One region of the Streptomyces spectabilis genome, then DNA from elsewhere that is predicted to be linked to it. Evidence: riboswitches for the same ligand, from Rfam matches in the RefSeq annotation. Region 1 holds a riboswitch; the other holds the start of a gene.
What was found. Region 1 has a riboswitch for S-adenosylmethionine ahead of thrC (threonine synthase). Riboswitches for the same ligand answer to the same signal wherever they lie in the genome.
Positions count from the first base shown of each region.

Region 2: linked by a shared signal. The riboswitch ahead of CP982_RS12520 (aminotransferase class V-fold PLP-dependent enzyme) and the one ahead of thrC (threonine synthase) in region 1 are both predicted to bind S-adenosylmethionine.

Region 1 covers NZ_CP023690.1:4,591,883-4,599,094, reverse strand. Annotated here, with positions in the region: gene CP982_RS19885 (extracellular solute-binding protein) at 1-923, shown strand, start outside; gene CP982_RS19880 (DUF3263 domain-containing protein) at 964-1,212, shown strand; gene otsB (trehalose-phosphatase) at 1,229-2,107, shown strand; gene CP982_RS19870 (alpha,alpha-trehalose-phosphate synthase (UDP-forming)) at 2,117-3,505, opposite strand; gene CP982_RS19865 (glucosyl-3-phosphoglycerate synthase) at 3,653-4,636, opposite strand; SAM riboswitch class I at 4,806-4,957, shown strand; gene thrC (threonine synthase) at 4,951-6,273, shown strand; gene CP982_RS19855 (MoaD/ThiS family protein) at 6,405-6,680, shown strand; gene CP982_RS19850 (cold-shock protein) at 7,145-7,212, shown strand, end outside.
Region 2 covers NZ_CP023690.1:2,894,187-2,901,398, forward strand. Annotated here, with positions in the region: gene CP982_RS12500 (sensor histidine kinase) at 1-588, shown strand, start outside; gene CP982_RS12505 (response regulator transcription factor) at 585-1,247, shown strand; gene CP982_RS12510 (SLC13 family permease) at 1,358-2,773, shown strand; gene CP982_RS12515 (glycerate kinase family protein) at 2,805-4,040, shown strand; gene CP982_RS12520 (aminotransferase class V-fold PLP-dependent enzyme) at 3,980-5,392, opposite strand; SAM riboswitch class IV at 5,567-5,684, opposite strand; gene trpD (anthranilate phosphoribosyltransferase) at 5,771-6,835, opposite strand; gene qcrB (cytochrome bc1 complex cytochrome b subunit) at 6,980-7,212, opposite strand, start outside.

The DNA.
Region 1 (7,212 bases):
ACGTGCTCTCCATCCCCACCCAGGCCGACTTCCTCGCGCCGCTGGCGAAGGCGGGCGTCGTCAACCGCGTTCAGTACGGCATGCCGTTCGCCGCGTCCACGCGCCTGCTGTTCTTCAACGAGAAGCTCTTCAAGAGCGCCGGCGTCACCCCGCCGGAGAGCTGGAGCGAGCTCCAGGCCGCCGCGAAGAAGCTCAAGGCGCGCGGCGTGAAGATCCCGTACGCGCTGCCGCTCGGCCCGGAGGAGGCGCAGGCCGAGACCTACCAGTGGCTGCTCAGCGGAGGCGGCGGCTACACCGACAACGTCGGCACGTACGACTTCGACTCCAAGCAGAACGTCGCCACGTTCAACTGGCTGAAGAACGAGCTGGTCGGCAAGGGTCTGACCGGGCCGACGCCGCCCGGCAAGCTCAACCGCGCCGAGGCCTTCGCCGCCTTCACGCGCGGCGAGGTCGGCATGCTCAACGGCCACCCGACGCTGATGCAGATGGCCGCCAAGAAGCACCTGAAGTACGGCATGGTCCCCATGCCCGGCGTCAACGGCAAGGCCCAGTCCACGATGGGCGTCGCCGACTGGATGATGGCCTTCAAGGAGAACGGCCACCGCAAGGAGATCCGCCAGTTCCTCGACTTCGCCTACTCCAAGAAGAACGTCCTGGAGTTCTCGCGCGAGTACGACCTGCTGCCGGTGACCACCTCGGCGTCCCAGGAGATGTCCGACGACAAGGCCGACGCGAAGAAGCTCGGCGGCTTCCTGGAGGAGCTGCCCGCCTCCCAGCTCTACCCGGTCGGCAAGACGTCGTGGGCGCAGGTCTCCGTGCAGATCAAGAAGTACATCGGCAAGACCGTCGACCCGAACGGCGACCCGCAGGCGACCCTGGCCCAGCTCGACGCGAAGGCGGCGGCGGAGGAGAACGCGAGCTAGCGTGGGCCGGGTGAACGGTGTGCCTGAGGCGGAGCCTCCCGTGCCCGAGCCCTCCGAGGCCGAGGGCGGCCTGTCCGCGCGGGCCCGCGCCGTGCTCGCCCTGGAGCGGCGGGGCTGGAGCAGTCCCGGCGCCAAGGAGCGGGCCATACGCGAAGAGCTGGGCCTCGCCCCGGTCCGCTACTACCAGCTCCTCAACGCCCTGCTCGACGACGAGCGCGCCCTCGCCCACGACCCGGTCACCGTGAACCGCCTGCGCCGGGTACGCGACGCGCGCCGCGCCGAGCGCTGACGCTAGGGTCGTGGCCATGGGTGACGACCGCACGCACTCCCCGTCCGAGCTGTCACAGCCGTCAGGGCTGCCCGAGCCGCTGACCCCCGCGGGCCGCGACGGCCTCGCCGCGATCCTGGCCCGGCCCGAACGCGCCGTGATCGCCCTGGACTTCGACGGCACGCTCGCGCGGATCGTGCCGGACCCCGAACTGGCCCGGGCGCACCCGGACGCCGTGCCCGCGCTCGCCGCGCTCGCCCCGAAGGTCCGCTCCGTCGCGGTCGTCACCGGCCGCCCCGCGGGCGTGGCCGTCCGCCACGGCGGGTTCGCGGGCGTCCCCGGCCTGGAGCACCTCGTCGTGCTCGGGCACTACGGCGCGGAGCGCTGGGACGCCCGCACCGGCACCGTGCGCGCGGCCGAGCCGCACCCCGGCGTCGCCGCCGTCCGGGCCGAGCTGCCCGGCTTCCTCGACGGCATCGGGGCCTGGCGGGGCTCCTGGATCGAGGAGAAGGGGCGCGCCGTCGCGGTGCACACGCGCCGGGCCGAGGACCCCCAGGCCGCCTTCGACGCGCTGCGCGGCCCCCTCGGGGAGCTCGCCGCGCGCCACGGACTGATCGTCGAGCCCGGCCGCATGGTCCTGGAACTGCGGCCGCCCGGCGTGGACAAGGGCGTGGCGCTCACCGAGTACCTGCGCGAAGCGGGCGCCGACGCGGTCCTCTACGCCGGGGACGACCTCGGAGACCTGCCCGCCTTCGCCGCCGTGGACAAGCTGCGGGCGGACGGCGAGGTGCGGGGCCTGCTCGTGTGCAGCGGCAGCGCGGAGGTCACGGACCTTGCGTCCCGCGCCGACCTGGTGGTCGAAGGACCGGCGGGCGTGGTCGCCCTCCTGGCCGGTCTTGCGGCGGGCGTCGCATAGGCCCGGAGGTCACGCCTCCAGGGCCGCGAGCTGGTCCAGGAACCAGCGCGCCGGCGGCAGGGCCGTGGCCGCGACGGCCAGGCGCTTGGTCCGCTCGGCCCGCTCCGCCGCGGGCAGCAGGAGCGCCTCGTGCAGCGCGGCGGCCGTCCCCGTCACGTCGTACGGATTCACCCCGATCGCGTCCTCGCCCAGCTCCTCGTACGCCCCGGCCTCCCGGGACAGGACGAGCGCGCAGCCCTCGTCGGAGACGACCGGGACCTCCTTGGCGACCAGGTTCATGCCGTCCCGGATGGGGTTGACCAGGGCCACGTCGGCGAGCCTGTACGCGGCGAGGGAGCGCGCGAAGTCGTCCTTGACGTGCAGCACCACCGGCGTCCAACCGGCCGTCCCGAAGCGGGCGTTGATGGCGTCGGCGACGCGCGAGACCTCCGCGGTGTAGTCGCGGTAGACGGCGAGGTCCTGCCGCGAGGGGTAGGCGAACGCGACGTGCACCACCCGCTCGTGCCACTCGGGGTGCTCGTCGAGAAGGAGCTCGTACGCCCGTAGGCCGCGGACGATGTTCTTCGACAGCTCGGTGCGGTCCACGCGGACGATGACCTGACGGCCGGGACCCACCTGCTCGCGCAGCGCCGCGAGCCGCTCCTCGACGTCCGCGCGCCGCGACCGCTCCCGCAGGAAGTCCGCGTCCGCGCCGAGCCCGTGCACCCCCACGCGCGTCCCCGACGTGCCGCCGAGCAGCCGCACACAGCACTCCGTGAACGCGTCCGCCCACCGCCCGGTGAGGAAGCCGAGCCGGTCCGCTCCCAGCATGCCGCGCAGAAGCTGCTCGGCGACGTCGTCGGGCAGCATCCGGAAGTAGTCCACGGGCGCCCACGGGGTGTGCGAGAAGTGCCCGATCCGCAGATCGCCGCGGAGCTCGCGGAGCATCCCGGGCACAAGGGCGAGGTGGTAGTCCTGCACGAGGACCGTCGCGCCGGGCGCCGCGCTGTCGGCGAGCGCCTGCGCGAAGGCCTGGTTGTACTGCTCGTAGGCGGCCCACTGGGTGCGGAACTCGGGGCCGAACTCCGGCTCCAGAGGCGTCTGGTACAGCATGTGGTGCACGAACCACAGCACCGAGTTCGCGATGCCGTTGTACGCCGCCGCGTGGGTCTTCGCGTCGATGTCGAGCATGCGCACGCCCGGCTCGGAGACCCCGCGCCGCACCGCCTCGCGGTCGCCGTCGCCGAGCGCGGAGCACACCCACAGCGCGTCCGCCTCGTCCCCGATGGCGCTGAGCCCGGACACGAGCCCGCCGCCCCCGCGCGCGGCGGTCAGCTCGCCGTCGTCCCCGACGGCGTACGAGACGGGGCCGCGGTTGGACGCGACGAGGACCCGGGCGGCGGCGTGAACGGAGACCATGTTGGCGAACCTAGCCCGCCCTGGATCCGCGTAAACGCGCATCCGTGCGAGTGGCCCCTCACTTGGCGAAGTAGCGCCCCAAAGGGGCGCGGGGAACTGCGCGACCAGCCAGTGACGGCCCGCAGACGAAACCCAGCGAACCGCCGGTCAGGCCACGCGCCGCTTCGCGTACTCGTCGATCTCCACCATCGGCGGCCGCTCCTCCGTGTCCACCGGGTACGTACGCGGCTCGAAGCCGGACGCCCCCCGCACGAACTGCGTCAGCTCGGGCCGCACGAGGTGCCCGCGGGCGAGCCGCAGCTGCGCCGTGCGGTAGATCGACGCGGCCATCCGGCCGAGCGCCTGCCCGTCCTGGTGCCGGTGCCTGCGCACCCCGACGTCGACCTGCGCGAGCGCGTCCAGACCGACGGTGTGCAGGGCGTCCACGAGCAGCCCGAGCTCCACGCCGTACCCGACCGGGAACGGCAGGCGTTCCAGGAGCGACCTGCGGGCCGCGTACTCGCCGCCGAGGGGCTGTACGAAGCCCGCGAGCTGGGGCCAGTGCATGTTGAGCAGGGGCCGCGCCATCAGCTCGGTGACCCGGCCGCCCTGGCCCGCCGTGGCGCTCGACGCGTCGCCGGGGTCGCCCGGGCCGTCCATCACCGTCATCGGGCGGTCGTACATCGCCTTCACGAAGTGCACGTCCGGCTCGGTGAGCAGCGGGCCCACGATGCCGGTCACGAAGTCGGCCGAGAACTCCTTCAGGTCGGCGTCCACGAACGCGATCACGTCACCGTGCGTCACCAGGAGCGACCGCCACAGGACCTCGCCCTTGCCGGGCACCGCCGGGACGCGCGGCAGGACGTCGTCCCGGCGCACGACCCGGGCGCCCGCGGCGCGCGCCACCTCCGCGGTGCGATCCCGCGAGCCGGAGTCCACCACCACGAGCTCGTCGACCAGGGGGACCTTCTCGATCAGCTCGCGGCGGATCTCCGCGACGATCTCCCCGACCGTCCGCTCCTCGTCGAGCGCGGGCAGCACGACGCTCACCGTGGTGCCCGAGGCCCGCTTCGCGGCCGTGAGACGGTCCAGCGGGCGGTCGGTCACGGACCAGGAACGCCTGCTCAGCCAGCGCTCGACCTCTTCCAGCACGCGGGTTCCTCCCGTTGGTGGCCTCATGTGATCCATCTCGCGGTTCGGACGACTATCTCAACTGTCCTGGCCGTCGGTTACAGTCTTGAACAAGGCCGGTGACCATCGCATGTCGGGGGTCGCCGCCCGCACGCGTGCCACTGGCACCCTGCGTACAACAACCGAATACCGCTCATCCAGAGGGGCAGAGGGATACGGCCCGTTGAAGCCCCGGCAACCCTCCAGCCGGTCTCGTAGCGCCACAGGCGCACCGCGAGGCTCCCGGCTCGGGAAGGTGCCAATTCCGTCTCGTGGCGAGATGCGCCGCGAGGAAGATGAGGAGAAAGGGCCTCGCCTCCATGGCTGTGCAGACTGTCGACACCACCTCCCCCACGGGCACCGCGGTCGACCTGGGACCCGCGTCGGGTCTCTCCTGCCGCGAGTGCGGCACCGTCTTCCCGCTCGGTCCGATCTTCGCCTGTGCCGAGTGTTTCGGTCCGCTCGAAGTCGCGTACGACCTGCCGCTCGGCGACCCCGAGGCGCTCCGGGCGAAGATCGAGTCCGGCCCGGCCAACATCTGGCGGTACGCCCCGCTGCTGCCCGTCCCCGCCGACGTCGCCGACAAGCCGAACCTCAACCCCGGCTGGACCAAGCTCGTCAAGGCCGACAACCTGGCCCGTGAACTGGGCGTCGACCAGGGCAAGTTGTTCGTCAAGGACGACTCCGGCAACCCCACGCACTCCTTCAAGGACCGTGTCGTCGCGCAGGCCCTGGAAGCCGCGCGCGCCTTCGGCTTCACCACGCTCTCCTGCTCCTCCACGGGCAACCTCGCCGGGGCCGTCGGCGCCGCCGCCGCCCGCGCGGGCTTCCGCTCCTGCGTGTTCATCCCGCACGACCTGGAGCAGGGCAAGGTCGTCATGGCCGCGGTCTACGGCGGCGAGCTCGTCGGCATCGAGGGCAACTACGACGACGTGAACCGCTTCTGCTCCGAGCTCATCGGCGACCCGCTCGGCGAGGGCTGGGGCTTCGTCAACGTGAACCTGCGGCCGTACTACGGCGAGGGCTCCAAGACCCTCGCGTACGAGATCTGCGAGCAGCTCGGCTGGGAGCTGCCGGACCAGCTGGTGATCCCGATCGCCTCGGGTTCGCAGCTCACGAAGATCGACAAGGGTCTGAAGGAACTCATCGAGCTGGGCCTCGTCGCGGACAAGCCGTACAAGATCTTCGGCGCCCAGGCGGAGGGCTGCTCGCCGGTCTCCGCCGCCTTCAAGGCGGGCCAGGACGTCGTCCGCCCGCAGAAGCCGAACACCATCGCCAAGTCGCTCGCGATCGGCAACCCGGCCGACGGTCCGTACGTCCTCGACATCGCCCGGCGCACGGGCGGCGCGGTGGAGGACGTGAACGACGAGCAGGTCGTCGACGCGATCAAGCTCCTTGCGCGCACGGAGGGCATCTTCGCGGAGACCGCGGGTGGCGTGACCGTCGGGGTCACGCGCAAGCTGATCGAGGAGGGGCTCCTCGACACCTCCCTGACCACGGTCGTCCTCAACACGGGCGACGGCCTCAAGACCCTCGACGCGGTCGCCGCGACGTCTCAGGCGACCGCGACCATCCGGCCGAGCCTGGAGGCGTTCCGCTCCGCGGGGCTTGCGGGTTAGCGCCCCGGGGCTCGCTGTCCGTTCTCCGTCTGCGGGCCGGTCGTGGCTGGCCGCGCCCACGCGGCGGAGCCGCACATTCGATACAGTCCTGCGCCCCTGAAGGGGCACCCCGATCCACCGAGGTGAAGAGTATGAGCGTCAACGTTCGCATCCCGACCATCCTTCGTACGTACACCGGGGGGAAGGCCGAGGTGAGCGCCGAGGGGGCCACCCTCGCCGAGGTAATCGCCGACCTGGAGAAGAACCACACCGGCATCGGCGCCCGCGTCCTGGACGACCAGGGCAAGCTGCGCCGCTTCGTGAACGTGTACGTCAACGACGACGACGTGCGCTTCGAGCAGGGCCTGGAGACGGCGACGCCCGACGGCGCGGGCGTCTCGATCATTCCGGCGGTCGCCGGCGGCTGATCCGCCGCGCCCGCGGAGCCGTTTCGTATACAACGGCTCTTGTTTCTACGCAGAGTTACCTCGATTGCCCCCTCCGCAAGAGAAGCGGAGGGGGCAATTCTGCATGGTTGAGCGCGGTACAGTTGGGAATACAGCTCCGCTTTTGGCGTCGAGTGGCGTCAGCCGCCCGGATGAAGTCGGCCTCGGAGCCGACAAGAAGTAGCCAAAGTGCCCTGCCTATTTGAGCCGAACGTGGCTTTTGTCTGGCCCGACTTGCCCTGAACAACGGTGAATTCTCCGGATATCGGCGATCGGTCGTGCCCAGAATTCTCGTCCGATTGACCTGTTGCAGACGGCAGTTGGGCAGATACATTCAGCCGCGGTCGACGCGTTCCGGCGCACACCCCCAACCCATGGGGGGTGAGGTCTGACCCGGGTCCGCGAAGTGCGGGTCTGCGCAAGGGCCAGTAATAGGGGAGTTAGGCATGGCTCAGGGCACCGTCAAGTGGTTCAACGCGGAGAAGGGATACGGCTTCATCGCGGTCGACGGTGG
Region 2 (7,212 bases), 1.7 Mb from region 1:
GACCCGGCCGAGCGCGAGGAGACCGTGCGCCTGGTCACCGACGAGCTGGACCGGATGAGCCGCATCGTGGAGGACCTGCTCCTCCTCGCCAAGGCCGAGCGCCCGGACTTCATCACCCCGGAGCCGGTGCGGCTCGCCGAGCTCACCGCCGACGTCTTCGTCAAGGTCCGCACGCTCGGCGAGCGCCGCTGGGAGCTGGCCGAGGTCGCCGACCGCGAGGCCGTCCTCGATCCGCAGCGCATCACCCAGGCCATGGTCCAGCTCGCCCAGAACGCCGTGCAGCACACCACCCGCGGCGAGCGCATCCGCGTGGGCTCCCGCGTCGCGGGCCGGCGCATCGAGCTGTACGTGGCCGACAGCGGGCCCGGCGTCCAGGCCCAGGACGCCGAGGTCATCTTCGAGCGCTTCCGGCGCGGCACGTCCCGGCGCGGCGCCCGCACCAGCGGCGCGGGCCTGGGGCTCGCCATCGTCCGCGCGATCGCCGAGGCCCACGGCGGCCGGGTGGGCCTCGACGCCACCGAGGGCGGCGGCGCCACCTTCGCCCTCACCCTGGAACTCGTCCGCCCCCTGGAAGAGGTACGCACGTGAACCGCATCCTCATCGTCGAGGACGAGGAACGCATCGCCTCCTTCGTCGAGAAGGGCCTGCGCGCCAACGGCTTCACCACCACCGTGGTCGGCGACGGCGACGCCGCCTTCGCCTACGCCGTCACCGGCGGCTTCGACCTGGTCGTCCTGGACATCGGCCTGCCCGGCCGCGACGGCTTCACCGTGCTGCGCGAACTGCGCGAGGCCCGGGTGACGGTGCCGGTGATCGTGCTGACCGCCCGGGACTCCGTGCGGGACACGGTGGCCGGTCTCGAGGGCGGCGCCGACGACTGGATGACCAAGCCGTTCCGCTTCGAGGAACTCCTCGCCCGGGTGCGCCTGCGGCTGCGCACGGCGGCGCGGGCGCCGGAGGTGACGGTCCTCAAGTCGGGCTCGCTCTCGCTGGACCTGCGCACCCGCAGGGCCCGCTCCGGGGAGCGGACGGTGGACCTGACGGCCCGTGAGTTCGTGCTCCTGGAGCTGTTCCTGAGACACCCGGGGCAGGTGCTCGCCCGCGAACAGATCCTGTCCCACGTGTGGGGGTACGACTTCGACCCCGGGTCCAACATCGTGGACGTCTACGTACGGGCGCTGCGCAAGAAGCTGGGCGCGGAACGCCTGGAGACGGTGCGCGGGATGGGGTACCGGCTGCCCGCCTGAGCCGTGGCCCGAGCCGTGCTCCGGCCCCCTCGCCGAGGCGGGCGCGCTCGGTGAAGTTTCCTTCATGTGGGGCTCATTGAGGGCTCACCGCGCCCCGCGACGCTGGGCGCGTGACAGCGACACCGCGGCAACTGATCCTCCTGTGCCTGGCCCTGAGCCTGTGCGCGCTCCTCGCCGTCCCCGGCAACTTCCCCGGCCTCGGCGGCGACGCCCGGCTCACGCTCGCCGTGTTCGCGCTCGCGACCTGTGCCTGGATCGGCACGCCCATCGACGACACGTACATCGCGCTCGGCGCGGGGCTCGCCCTCACCGCCACCGGCGTGATCAGCAGCGACACCCTCTTCGGCACCCTCGGGGACGAGACGGTGTGGCTGCTGATCTGCGCGTTCGTCCTCGCGGCCGCGGTGGCGCGCAGCGGCCTCGCGGGGCGTGCGGCGGCCTTCCTGGTCAGCGGGGCGCGCAGCGTCCGGCAGCTGACGCACCTGACGACCGCCGCGCTCGTGGTCACGGCGTTCGCGGTGCCCGCCACGTCGGGCCGGGCCGCGCTCGCGCTGCCCGTCTTCCTCGCCCTCTCCAAGGTCCTGGCCGACCGCAGACGACTGGCGGTGATGCTGGCGCTGCTCTTCCCGACCGTCATCCTGCTGTCGGCGGTCGCGACCCTGATCGGCGCCGGAGCGCATCTGATCACGGTGTCCGTCCTGTGGGAGAGCACCGGACAGGAGATCGGCTTCACGAAGTGGCTGCTGCTCGGCCTGCCGCTGGCGATCGCCTCGTCCCACCTCGCCGCCGAGGCCGTGCTCCTGACGACCACGCGCCGCGCGGACCGCGAAGGTCCTGTCGCCATCACAGCGGAGCAGATACAGGAGCACACCGAACAGCCCGTGACCGGCCCCTGGGAGGCCGCCGAGACGCGCTGCGCGCTGCTGCTCGGCACGGTCGTCGCGCTGTGGTGCAGCGAGCCGCTGCACCGCGTCCCGCCCGCCGTGGTCGCGCTGATCGGCGCGGTCGTCGCGGCCTCGCCCGCGCTCGGCACCGTCCGGCTCAAGGACGCCCTGAAGACCGTGCCGTGGTCGCTGCTGCTCTTCATGGCGGCGACGATGGCGATGGGCGTGGCGCTCGCCGAGTCGGGCGCCGCGAAGTGGCTGGTGACGGGCCTTCCCGTCGACGTGCCGCCCTGGCTCTTCCTCGCCGTCGTCATCACGGTCAGCACGGCGGCCCATCTGGTCCTGCAGTCCCGCTCGGCCCGTTCGTCGGTGCTCGTGCCGCTGGTCGTGGCCGCCGCCGTGGGCGCGGGTGTGAACCCGGTCGCCGCGGCCCTCGCGTCCACGGCCGCCGCGGGCTTCTGCCACACCCTGCCCGCCTCGGCGAAGCCGGTGACCCTGTTCGCCGACATCCCCGGCACCCCCACCTACACCCCGCGTGACCTGCTGCGGCTCTCCGCCGTCCTGGCCCCGCTCACGGCCGCGCTCGTCCTGCTGTTCGCCCTCGCGGTGTGGCCGCTGCTCGGCGTGCCCGTCAGCCGCTGAGCCCGCCCCCCGCCCTCAAGGAGTACGCCCCATGCCGACCACGTCCCCCGCGCCGTCCTCGATCCGCCGTGTCGCCGTCGCCCCCAGCGGCTTCAAGGAATCCCTGTCCGCCCAGTCCGCCGCCGAGGCCATCGCGCAGGGCGTCCGGCGCGTCCTGCCCGCCGCCGAGGTCGATCTGATCCCGCTCGTGGACGGCGGCGAGGGCACCGCGCAGGGCCTCGCCGCGGCCACCGGCGGGCGGCTCGTCGCCCTGCCCGCCACCGGCCCGGTCGGCGAGCGCATCGGCACCCACTTCGCCCTCCTCGACTCGGGCACCGCCGTGGTGGAGATGGCGGCGGCCGCGGGCCTGCGCCTGGTGCCGCGCGAGCTGCGCGACCCCGGCGCCACCACGACGTACGGCGTGGGCGAGCTGATCCGCGCCGCGCTCGACACCGGTGCCCGGCGCATCCTGGTGGGCTGCGGCGACTCGGGCACGTCGGACGGCGGCGCGGGCGCGCTCCAGGCCCTCGGCGTCCGCCTCCTGGACGCGGACGGCTGGGAACTGCCGCGCGGCGGCCGGGAGCTGCCGCGCCTGCACCACGTCGACGCCTCCCGCGCCGACCCGCGGCTCGCGGAGGCCGAGCTGCTCGTCGCCTGCAACCAGCACAACGTCCTGTGCGGCGAGCAGGGCGTGGCCCGCGTCTTCGGCCCGCAGAAGGGCGCGACCCCGGCCCAGGTCGAGGAGCTCGCCGCGGGCCTGGAGCGCTGGGCGTACGTCCTCACCCGCGATCTGAAGGTGACCACCGACCTGTTCCACGGCCCCGGCACCGGCGCCTCCGGCGGCCTCGGCGCGGGTCTCGCCGCGCTCGGCGCCCGGCTGCTTCCCCGCTTCGACGTCCTGCTCGACCACCTCGACCTGGACGCCCGCCTGGCCCGCGCCGACCTCGTCGTCACCGCGGAGGGCGCCCTCGACCGGCAGACGCCGCGCGGCAAGGTCCCGGCCGAAGTGGCCCGCCGCGCCAAGCTGTTCGACCGCCCGGTGCTCGCCCTCGCGGGCACCATCGGCGACGGGGCGCACCTGGTGCGGGCCGCGGGCGTGGACGCCTACAGCTCGATCCTGCCCGCCCCGGTGACGCTCACGGAGGCGCTCGGCCGGGGGGCCGAGTTCCTCACCGACGCCACCGAGCGGGCCCTGCGGATGATCGTGCTCGGCTCACGCCTTCCGGGTCAGGCGGCCGTCGCCTCGCTGTCGGTGTCGGGCACGCAGCGCCCGTCCTCGGTGCGGTAGCTCCACCGCGCGCCGTCGCTCACCAGCTCCTTGACGGCCCGTACGAACCGCTCGACGTGCTCGTCCGGGGTGCCCGCGCCGAAGCTCACGCGGATCGCGTTCAGCGACCGCTCGCCGGGCGCGGCCTCCGGGGCGCCGCACTCGCCGGGCTCGTCGGGCGCGCTGCCGAGGAGCGTGCGCACCAGCGGGTGCGCGCAGAACAGGCCGTCGCGCACACCGATGCCGTACTCGGCGGAGAGCGCGGCGGCGAAGTGCGAGCTGTTCCAGCCGTCGACCACGAAGGAGATGACCCCGACGCGGGGCGCGTCGTCGCCGAACAGCGAGAGCACCCGCACCTCGGGGACCTCGGCGAGCCCCTCGCGCACCGTCCGGATCAGCTGCCGCTCGCGCGCGACCAGGGCGTCGAACCCGGCCTCGGTCAGGGCCTTGCAGGCGGCGGCGATGGAGTAGGCCCCGATCACGTTCGGCGAGCCGGCCTCGTGCCGGGCGGCGGTGTCGTGCCACTCGACGTCCACTCCCCCGTCGGTGCGCCGCGTCACCGTGCGCGAGGCGCCGCCGCCGGCGAGGTAGGGCTCGGCGGCACGCAGCCAGTCGGCTCGCCCCGCGAGCACCCCGGAGCCGAAGGGCGCGTACAGCTTGTGCCCGGAGAAGGCGACCCAGTCGACGTCCAACTCCGCGATGTCCAGGGGGTGGTGGGGCGCGAGCTGCGCGGCGTCGAGGACGATCCGGGCGCCGTGCGCGTGCGCGGCGGCGGCCAGCTCCCGCACCGGCCACAGCTCACCGGTGACGTTCGAGGCGCCGGTCACGCACACCAGGGCGGGCCCGTAGGGGTCCCGGTCGGCGAGCGCGCGCTCCAGGTTCCGCACCGCGTCGCCGGGCGTACGGGGGGCGTTGAGGTACGTGACGCGCGCGTCGCGCCACGGAAGCAGCGAGGCGTGGTGCTCGGTCTCGAAGACGAAGACCTGGCAGTCGGCGGGCAGGGCGGCGGCGAGCAGGTTCAGCGAGTCCGTGGTGGACCGGGTGAAGACCACCTGATCGCCCTCGCGGCACCCGAGGAACTCGGCCACCGTCCTGCGGGCGTTCTCGAACAGGTCGGTCGAGAGCTGGGACAGGTATCCGGCGCCGCGGTGCACGCTGCCGTAGTACGGCGCGTACGCGGCCACGTCGTCCCACACCCGCTGCAGCGCCGGGGCGCTCGCCGCGTAGTCGAGCGCCGCGTACGTCACCTCGCCGCCGGTGACGAGGGGCACGGTCACGTCACGGCCGAGCACGGGCAGCGGCTCGGCGCAGCAGGGGTCGGCGGACTCGGCGGCAGCGGCGGCGGTGGCGGTGGCAGCGGTGGAGGCAGGCATGGCGAACTCCCGTAAGAGGCAGGCGAGATCACTGTGCGGACAGCGGTCGACGCGACCGGTCAACGGCACAGGAGAAGTGATGAGGAGATAGGAGATGAGGGGCCTTCGGCCCTATCGCATTCGCTGGCTCACGAGACTGCTCCCTCGACGACCAGGACCCCTGGTGACGCGAGGGGTCCGCGCTTGCGGTGAACCTTGCTGTTCACCGCCTGGTCTTCACCCGGGGCACCCCGCCACGGACGGAGGGTTGCCGGACAGCGGGCCGGGGCCGTAGTCGCTGTCACTCATGACCTGCGCAGCATCTTGCCACACGATCTTCAACGCGCAACACCGCAGTCCAGGATCCGGACTGCGGTGTGCGCCACACCCTGCTCGCGGTCAGCGGTTGCTGGCCGTCACCCAGCGCGCGAGGGCGGCCCGCGCGGCGCCCGAGTCGATCGAGTCGGCCGCCTTCGCCATGCCCGCGCGGATCCGCTCCGCGAGCGGGCCCTCGCCGGGCTCCAGGGCGACGAGCGCGGCCGCCGCGTTCAGCAGCACCGCGTCCCGCACGGGGCCTCTCTCGCCGTCCAGGAGCCGCCGCGCGACCTCCGCGTTGTACGAGGCGTCGGCGCCCCGGAGCGCCTCGACGGGCACCACGTCGATGCCGACGTCGCGCGGGTCGAAGGCCTCCTCGCGGACGCCGCCGTCGCGGACCACCCACACCCGGGACGTGGCCGTGGTGGTGAGCTCGTCCAGGCCGTCGTCGCCGCGGAAGACCAGGGCGGAGGAACCGCGCTCGGCGAGCACGCCCGCGAGGATCGGCGCCATCCGCGCGTCCGCGACCCCGGTGGCCTGGGCCCGGACCTTCGCCGGGTTGGTCAGCGGGCCGAGGAAGTTGAACGTGGTGCGGATGCCCAGCTCGCGCCGCGCGGGCGCCACGTGCCGCAGCGCCGGGTGGAACTTCACCGCGAAGCAGAAGGTGATCCCGGCCTCCTCCGCGACCTCGCGCACCCGCTGCGGCGTCAGCTCCAGATTGACGCCGAGCTTCTCCAGGACGTCGGAGGCGCCGGACGCGCTGGACGCCGCCCGGTTGCCGTGCTTGACGACCTTCGCGCCCGTCCCGGCGACCACGATCGCGGACATGGTGGAGATGTTGACGGTCTTGGCGCCGTCGCCGCCGGTGCCGACGATGTCGACGCTCGGGCCCGGCACGTCGATGACGTGCGCGTGCGCGTACATGGCGCGGACGAGACCGGAGATCTCCTCGACGGTCTCCCCCTTGGCGCGCAGCGCGACGGCGAAGCCCGCGATCTGCGCGTCGGTCGCCTCGCCGCGCATGATGCGGTCCATCGCCCAGGCCGTGTCGTCGGCGCTCTGGTCGCGGCCGTCGAGCAGGCCGTTCAGCACGTCGGGCCAGGAACGGGCCGCCGCGGTGTCGCCTCCTGCGGGGGTCACAGCGCTCATGGCCGCTCCTGAGTTCATCGAGGGATCCGTCCCCACCTCTGGGGGTGACCCCACCCTATCCAGCCCGCGGACGGCGAAGAGCCCCGTCCAGGTGCTGGACGGGGCTCTTGCCGTGGCGACCGTAACGGTCCGGAACCTAAGGGATCAGTGGTGACCGTGGCCGCTCGTGATCTCCTTGTACTCGTCGACCGTCGGCTTCGGGATCTGGCCGTCCTCGCCGTACATGCCCTTGGACAGCTTCGCCCGCAGCTTCTGCGAGCCCGTCACCTTGCGCTCGACGCCGTTCTCGTCGACCGTCGCGCCGATCTCGAGCGGCTTGTACTGCTCGTGCGCGGTGAGGGTGTGCAGCTGGTCCTGGTCGAGCGGCTCGTGCACCT